DNA from 2 places in the Micromonospora sp. NPDC050276 genome. Region 1 is predicted to be linked to the other one. Evidence: predicted binding sites of a transcription regulator. Region 1 holds the regulator's gene; the other holds the start of a gene.
What was found. Region 1 encodes HrcA, which represses chaperone genes, less so after heat shock. Its sites were predicted from a motif close to GGTTNGCACNCTCNNNNNGAGNGTGCNAACC; they were not measured.
Positions count from the first base shown of each region.

Region 2: the regulator HrcA is predicted to act here: its motif matches at 2,486-2,516, upstream of groES (co-chaperone GroES).

Region 1 is NZ_JBITJA010000021.1:11,793-15,919, reverse strand. It holds gene hemW (radical SAM family heme chaperone HemW) at 1-624, shown strand, start outside; gene ACIBF8_RS29500 (DUF4870 domain-containing protein) at 692-1,318, opposite strand; gene hrcA (heat-inducible transcriptional repressor HrcA) at 1,544-2,566, shown strand; gene dnaJ (molecular chaperone DnaJ) at 2,642-3,787, shown strand; gene ACIBF8_RS29485 (16S rRNA (uracil(1498)-N(3))-methyltransferase) at 3,789-4,127, shown strand, end outside.
Region 2 is NZ_JBITJA010000009.1:100,712-104,838, reverse strand. It holds gene ACIBF8_RS21160 (sugar ABC transporter substrate-binding protein) at 1-457, opposite strand, end outside; gene ybaK (Cys-tRNA(Pro) deacylase) at 638-1,117, opposite strand; gene ACIBF8_RS21150 (methyltransferase domain-containing protein) at 1,209-2,390, opposite strand; gene groES (co-chaperone GroES) at 2,650-2,964, shown strand; gene groL (chaperonin GroEL) at 3,035-4,127, shown strand, end outside.

The DNA.
Region 1 (4,127 bases):
CGGGCCGAGGACTTCGCCGGCTCGCTGGAGCAGGTCGTGGCCGCCGGGGTGGATCACGTCAGCGCGTACGCCCTGATCGTCGAGGACGGCACCCGGCTCGCCGCGCGAATGCGACGCGGCGAGCTGGCGTACCCCAGTGACGACGTGGCCGCCGACCGCTACCTGGCCGCGGAGGCCGCGCTCGACGCGGCCGGCCTCTCCTGGTACGAGGTTTCCAACTGGGCCAGCACCGAGCAGGCCCGCTGCCGGCACAACCTGCTCTACTGGACCGGCGCGGACTGGTGGGGGCTGGGGCCGGGGGCGCACAGCCACGTCGGCGGGGTGCGCTGGTGGAACGTCAAACACCCCACGGCGTACGCCCAGCGGTTGGCCGCCGGCGCGTCGCCCGGACTGGCCCGCGAGGTGCTCACCGTCGACGAGGCGCACATGGAGGACGTGATGCTCCGGCTGCGGCTGGCCAGCGGCCTGCCGCTGGCGGTGCTCGACGCCACCGGCCGGGCCGGCGCCGAGCGGGCGCTGGCCGACGGTCTGCTGGCTGCCGACGAGTACGCGGCCGGTCGGGCCGTGCTCACCCTGCGCGGCCGGCTGCTCGCCGACGCGGTGGTGCGCGACCTGCTGCCCTGAGCAGGACCGCTGCCCCCGGGCGAGGGCAGCGGTGCTCCGGACCGGCCGGGAGAGCGGCCGGCCCGGGTCACTTGATGAAGTTCGCCGTCATCGGATAGCGGTACGGGGTGCCCTCGTTGGCCTTCATGCCGGCGATGATCCCGAACAGGATCTGGATCACCACGACGGCGATGCTGGGCAGGAAGAGCAGGCACCAGCTCACGAAGAGCAGCACGAACGCGATGATCGACCAGAGGATCTGGAAGTTCAGGGCGGCCAGGGCGTGCGCCCGGACGGTCGGCGACTGCTGGCCGCGGGCCAGGTAGGCGATGAGCGGGGCGACGAAGCCCAGCGGACCGAAGCTGACCAGCGCGCCGACGGCGCCGCCGAAGTGCGCGACCAGCGCCCAGGTCTTGTCCTCGTTGTTGGCGTAGCCGCCGCCGGGGCCGCCGTACGCCCCACCGGTCGGGTAGCCGCCGGCCGGGGGATAGCCCCCGGGCGGGGGATAGCCGCCTGCCGGAGGGTAGCCGCCTGACGGCGGTTGGTCACCGGTGGGCGGCGGATAGCCACCGGGCGGGGGATAGCCGGCCGGGCCGGGTGCCCCGGACAGTGGTGCGGTGGGCGGCTCGGCCGACGGGGATGGGCCCGGCGAGGTCGGCTCCGGCGGGTAGTTGCCGGGGTCACCCGAGCCGGGAGGGCGAGGAGGTTCAGTCATGGATGTCACGGTAGGGGCCGGTGGCAACGCCGCACCAGAGCGATACCGCCCGGCGATGCGGGCCGATCGGCCCAGCGGGGTGGCGCGGGCCGCACCGACGGGTGGCCGTTGATCATCGCGTCGGCGGGCCCGCCGACGTAGACTGGCACTCGTTACAGTCGAGTGCCAGGACGGTCTGGTCGGCCTACGGTGCCGGCGGCCGACGTGCGACAGGAGGTGCGGAGGATGGGTCTCGACGACCGGAAACTCGCCGTGCTCCGCGCCATCGTCGAGGACTACGTCTCCACCCAGGAGCCGGTCGGCAGCAAGGCGCTGGTCGAGCGGCACCAGCTCGGGGTCTCCCCGGCCACGGTCCGCAACGACATGGCCGTGCTGGAGGAGGAAGGCTACATCCGGCAGCCGCACACCAGCGCCGGCCGGGTGCCCACCGATCGCGGCTACCGCCTCTTCGTCGACCGGTTGTCCCGGGTCAAGCCGCTCAGCCCGGCCGAGCGCCGCGCCATCGAGCGCTTCCTGGTCGGCGCGGTCGACCTCGACGACGTGGTGCACCGCACGGTCCGGCTGCTCGCGCAGCTGACCCGGCAGGTCGCGGTCGTGCAGTACCCGAGCCTGGCCCGCTCCTCGGTGCGTCACCTGGAGCTGGTGCCGATCTCCACCACCCGGCTGATGCTCGTTATGATCGCCGACACCGGGCGGGTGGAGCAGCGGCTCGTGGAGCTGCCCGGGCCGGTGTCCGCCGACAACGTCACCGACCTGCGCCGACTGATCAACGAGAAGCTCGCCAACGCCCGATTGTCCGAGACGCCACCGCTGGTGCAGGCGCTGGTCGAGGAGGCGCCGCCCGAGCTGCGTCCGACCATGACCACGCTCGCCACCGTCCTGCTGGAGACGCTTGTCGAGCGGCACGAGGAGCGAATCGCCCTCGCCGGCACCGCGAACCTCACCCGGGGCGGCCTGCTCGACTTCCAAGGCTCGCTACGGCCGATCCTCGAGGCGCTGGAGGAGGAGGTCGTGCTGCTCAAGCTCATCGGTGAGACCGAGCCGAGCACGACCCGGGTGCTGATCGGCGACGAGAACGAGTTCGACAACCTGCGCGCCGCCTCGGTGGTCAGCACCGGCTACGGCCCGGGCGCCACCATCGTGGGCGGCCTGGGGGTGCTGGGGCCGACCCGGATGGACTACCCCGGCAACATCGCCACGGTGCGCGCCGTGGCACGCTACGTGGGCGAGTTGCTGGCCCAGAACTGATTGGTCAGGGCCGATGCGGCCGGCTGCGGCCGCCGACCGGCGCAACGCGAGACGAACATGAGGACACGGAACGCAGTGGCCAGGGACTACTACGGCATTCTCGGTGTGAGCCGGGAAGCCTCCGATGACGAGATCAAGCGCGCCTACCGCAAGCTGGCGCGCCAGTTCCACCCGGACGTCAATCCGGACCCGGAGGCTCAGGAGAAGTTCAAGGACATCAACGCCGCGTACGAGGTCCTCTCGGACGACCGGAAGCGGCAGATCGTCGACCTGGGTGGCGACCCGCTCGCCCCGGGTGGCGGTGGCGCCGGCGGGCCGGGGGGTCCCGGCGGGGCCGGGCCGTTCGTCGGCTTCCAGGACATCATGGACGCGTTCTTCGGCGGAGCGGGCGGTGGCGCCCGTGGCCCACGTCCGCGTACCCGGCCGGGCGCCGACGCGATCCTGCGTCTCGAGCTCGACCTGCACGAGACGGCGTTCGGCGTCGAGGCGCCGATCACGGTCGACACTGCGGTGCTCTGCACCACCTGCTCCGGTGCCGGCACGGCCGCCGGCACGCACCTGGCCACCTGCGAGGCGTGCGGCGGTCGGGGCGAGGTGCAGTCGGTGCAGCGCACCTTCCTCGGCCAGGTGGTCTCCGCCCGGCCGTGCACGGTGTGCCAGGGCTACGGCACCACCATCCCGCACCCCTGCCCCACCTGCGCCGGCGACGGCCGGGTGCGTACCCGCCGCTCGCTGACCGTCAAGATCCCAGCCGGCGTCGAGGACGGCATGCGGATCCGGCTGGCCCAGCAGGGTGAGGTCGGCCCGGGTGGCGGCACCGCCGGCGACCTCTACGTGGAGATCCACGAGCGCCCGCACGACGTGTACTCCCGCAAGGGCGACGACCTGCACTGCCGGGTCACCGTGCCGATGACGGCGGCGGCGCTGGGCACCCGCCTCACCATCAAGACGCTGGACAGCGAGGAGACGGTCGACGTCAAGGCCGGCACCCAGCCGGCCAGCACGCTGCGGCTGCGCGCCCGGGGTGTGCCGCACCTGCGCGGCACCGGCCGTGGCGACCTCTACGTGCACCTGGACGTGCGCACGCCGACCAAGCTCGACCCGGACCAGGAGAAGATGCTGCGCGACTTCGCCAAGACCCGCGGTGAGGAGGTCGCCGAGCTGTCCAAGCAGGGCGGCTTCTTCTCCCGGATGCGCGACGCGTTCAACGGGCACGCCTGAGGTGTCCGCGCCGCTGTTCCTGGTCGAGGCGCTGCCCACCGGCGACGCGCTGACCCTGGACGGCCCGGAGGGGCACCACGCCGCCACCGTGCAGCGGTTGCGCGTCGGCGAGGAGCTGCTGCTCGCCGACGGCCGGGGCGGCACGGCCGCCGCCGTGGTCACCGCCGTCGGCCGGGGCAGCCTGGAGGTCAGCATCACCTCCCGGGGGTACGCGGACGCGCCCGTACCCCGGATCGTCACCGTGCAGGGCATCGCCAAGGGTGATCGGGGCGAGTTGGCCGTGCAGGCGATGACCGAGGTCGGGGTGGACGAGATCGTGCCCTGGGCGGCATCGCGTTCG
Region 2 (4,127 bases), on a different contig from region 1:
GACCCTCGCCCTGGAGCTTGCCGACGGTCTCGTTGTCGAAGCTCACGTAGTACTGGGCCGAGCCACCGAGGGTGAGCCGGTCGTAGTCGATGGTGGCGACGCCCTGCGACTTGGCCTTGTCGAGCACGGCCTTTCCGGTGCCCGAGTCCAGGTTGACGATCATCAGGGCGGTGACGCCACCGGTGATCATCTGGTCGGCGATGGTCTGGAAGGCGGTCTTGTCGTTCTGGGCGTTCTGGATGTCGTACTGGACGCCGGCGGCCTTGAACGCCTCCTCCAGGAACCGGCGGTCCGCGGTCTCCCAGCGGGCCGAGGACTTGCTGTCCGGGAGGATCACGCCGATCTTGGGAGTCTTGGCGGAGTCGGCCGAACCGGGGCCGGAGTCGTCGCCACAGGCGGTCAAGCCGCCGGTCGTGAGCAGGCCCACGGCGGCGATGGTGAGGATCCCCTTACGCATGTGCAGGGTCCTTTCGGGGGTGGGGGAGGTGGTGTTTTTGTTGTGTCCGGCAACGTATTTCGCGTCACACTGGCTCCACAAGACCGCGCAGGTGCCAAGTTTGTTGGGGGCGATAACAATTCAGCAACGCGACTGTTACTCCCCGGGTATCCCACGGGGGAGTGAACGTAACGACGGTCGTCAGCGGGCCTGCAACGGCGCGGTGCGGGCGTCGGTCAGCGCCACCAGATCCGCCGCGGCCAGTTCGAGTTGCAGGCCGCGCCGACCAGCCGAGACGTAGATCGTCGGGAGATCCAGCGCGGATTCGTCCAGCACCGTGGGCAACCGCCGACGCTGCCCGAGCGGGCTGATCCCACCGCGGACGTAACCGGTGGCCCGTTCGGCGACCGCCCGGTCGGCCAGCGTGGCCCGCTTGCCGCCGACCGCCGCCGCGAGCGCCTTGAGGTCCAGCTCGCCGGTGACCGGAACGACCGCCACGGTGAGTGCGCCGTCGACCTCGGTCACCAGCGACTTGAACACGCGCTCCGGTGCCACGCCGAGCGCCACCGCCACCAACGCGCCGTAGTTCGGGGCGTCCGGCGCCACCCGGTACGGATGGGTGCGATGCGCGATCCCGCGCTTGACCAACAGTGCCGTTGCCGGCGTGCCCTGTCCCGCCACAGCGACGAGGCTAGTCCACCGGCAGGTCGGGGCGACGTCAGTCGACCGGCCGGCCGCAGCGGCGCTAGTCGGCCGGCCGGCTGCAGCGGCGCTAGTCGGCCGGCCGGCCGATCAGCACGGTCGGTGCACCGTCGACGCGGGTGAGCACCAGGCTCGCCGCCGCGTCGCCGCTCAACCGCAGATCCCGCCGGAGCTGCTCCGGGGTGAGCGCCGAACCCCGCTTGAGGATCTCCACCCGGCCCACCCGACGATCGCGCAGCAGCGCCCGCAGCCGCTTGAGCGAGAACGGCAGCACGTCGGTGATCTCCAGGCAGCGCGCGAACGGGCTGCGGATCGGCTGGTCGGCGTAGAGGTAGGCGATGCTCGGATCGCCCAGGGTGGCGTCCAGGTCGGTGGCCAGTTCGGCGACGAGGTGCGCGCGGACCACCGCCGGGTCCGGGTCGTACAGGTAGCGGCGCGGCGGCCCGACCGGCGCTTCGGCGGCACCCGAGCCGGTGAGCTGGTGGATCCCGGTGCGGAACACGCTGGCCCGGCGGGGCACCTCCGCCAGCGCGCCGCACCAGAGCGCCGCCTCGACCAGGTCGCCGTCCACGCCGACCCACTCCGCCTCCGCGCCGGCCGGGATGAGCGCGTGATCCAGGCCGGGGGCCACCTTCACCACCGTGTGCGGCACCCGCTCGGCCAGCCCGGTGACGAAGTCCCACGGTGGCGAGTAGGCGCGCGGGTCGAAGATCCGCCGCCCGGTGCCGGTCGTGCGACGGGCCGGGTCGCAGAAGACCCCGTCGACCCGGGACACGTCGAACGCGGTCGCGTCGCCGCACTCGACCGTGAACAGCTCGGCCAGCCCGGCGGCCTCGGCGTTGGCGGCGGCCATCGCGGCGGTCACCGGGTCGGCCTCCACCCCGTACACCCGGATGCCGGCGCGGGCGGCGGCCAGCGCGTCGGCCCCGAGCCCGCACCCGAGGTCGGCCAGGGTGCGCACACCGGCGGCGGACAGCCGGGCGGCCCGCCGGTCGGCGACCACCCGGCGGGTGGCCTGCTCCAGGCCGGGGCGGGTGAGGAACATCCCGGCGGCGGCCGCGCCGAACTTGCCCACCGCCCGGTGGCGCAGCTCGGCCTGCGTGAGGGCCGCCGCGGCCAACGTCGGTGGCACCCCGGCCGCGCGCAGCGCCGACGCCGCGGCCAGTGGATCACCGCCGGCCAGCCCGGCCGCCGCCGTGAGCGCGGCCGACCCCTCGGGGGTACGCAGCGCCGCCAGCTGATCGAGATCCACCCGGTCATTGTCCCGGCCGACCCGGAAATCCTGCCTGGCGGGGCGCGACGCGCTGGCACTCTCCTTGACGGAGTGCTAGCCACGGAATAACCTGCGATTAGCACTCTCACCCTGAGGGTGCCAGCTTCCGGGTCTCGCGACCCGGTTGCGCACGCCAGGCGGACCGGCACCCGCGACGACGGCCCCGCCCGGTGGCATGAGGCAGATTGACGCTGGTCAGCCCCGCTGGCCAGCAACGAAACCAGTACCCCAGGAGGGTATGCCCGTGACTACCGCGACCAAGGTTGCGATCAAGCCGCTCGAGGACCGCATCGTGGTCCAGGCGAACGAGGCTGAGACCACCACGGCGTCGGGCATCGTGATCCCCGACACCGCCAAGGAGAAGCCGCAGGAGGGCACCGTCCTCGCTGTGGGCCCGGGGCGCGTCGACGACAACGGCAACCGGGTTCCGGTTGACGTTCAGGTCGGCGACACCGTCCTCTACTCGAAGTACGGCGGCACCGAGGTCAAGTACGCCGGCGAGGAGTACCTGGTGCTCTCCGCCCGCGACGTCCTCGCGGTCATCGAGAAGTAAGCAACCGATCAGTGCCACTGCCCCGGTCCGGCTCGCCGGGCCGGGGCAATGGCGCTTCGAAGGGACATTAATGGCGAAGATCCTGAGCTTCTCGGACGACGCCCGACACCTGCTGGAGCACGGTGTCAACGCCCTCGCGGACGCGGTCAAGGTCACCCTCGGACCGCGCGGGCGCAACGTCGTCCTGGACAAGAAATTCGGTGCGCCGACGATCACCAACGATGGTGTGACCATCGCCAAGGAGATCGAGCTCACCAACCCGTACGAGAACCTTGGCGCGCAGCTGGTCAAGGAGGTGGCGACCAAGACCAACGACGTCGCCGGCGACGGGACCACCACCGCGACCGTGCTGGCCCAGGCCATGGTCCGTGAGGGTCTGCGCAACGTGACCGCCGGGACCAACCCGGCCGGCCTCAAGCGGGGCATCGACGCGGCGGCCGTCAAGGTCTCCGAGGCGCTGCTCGGCCGGGCCGCCGAGGTCACCAGCCAGGAGTCGATCGCGAACGTGGCGACGATCTCGGCACAGGACTCCACCATCGGCGATCTGATCGCCGAGGCGATGGAGCGGGTCGGCCGCGACGGTGTCATCACCGTCGAGGAGGGCTCGATGCTCACCACCGAGCTGGACGTGACCGAGGGTCTCCAGTTCGACAAGGGCTTCATCTCGCCGAACTTCGTCACCGACCTGGAGGGTCAGGAGTCCGTCCTTGAGGACGCGTACATCCTGGTCACCACCCAGAAGATCTCGGCGATCGAGGAGCTGCTGCCACTGCTGGAGAAGGTCCTGCAGAACAGCAAGCCCCTGCTGATCATCGCCGAGGACGTGGACGGCCAGGCGCTCTCCACCCTGGTGGTCAACTCGCTGCGCAAGACCCTCAAGGTCTGCGCGGTCAAGGCACCGGGCTTCGGTGACCGGCGCAAGGCGATGCTCCAGGACATCGCGATCTCCACGGGCGCCGAGCTGGTCGCCCCGGAGCTGGGCTACAAGCTCGACCAGGTCGGCCTGGAGGTGCTCGGCACCGCTCGGCGCGTCGTGGTCGACAAGGAGAACACCACGATCGTCGACGGCGGTGGCCAGAAGGCCGACGTCGCCGACCGGGTCGCCCAGATCCGCAAGGAGATCGAGGCCTCCGACTCCGACTGGGACCGGGAGAAGCTGGCCG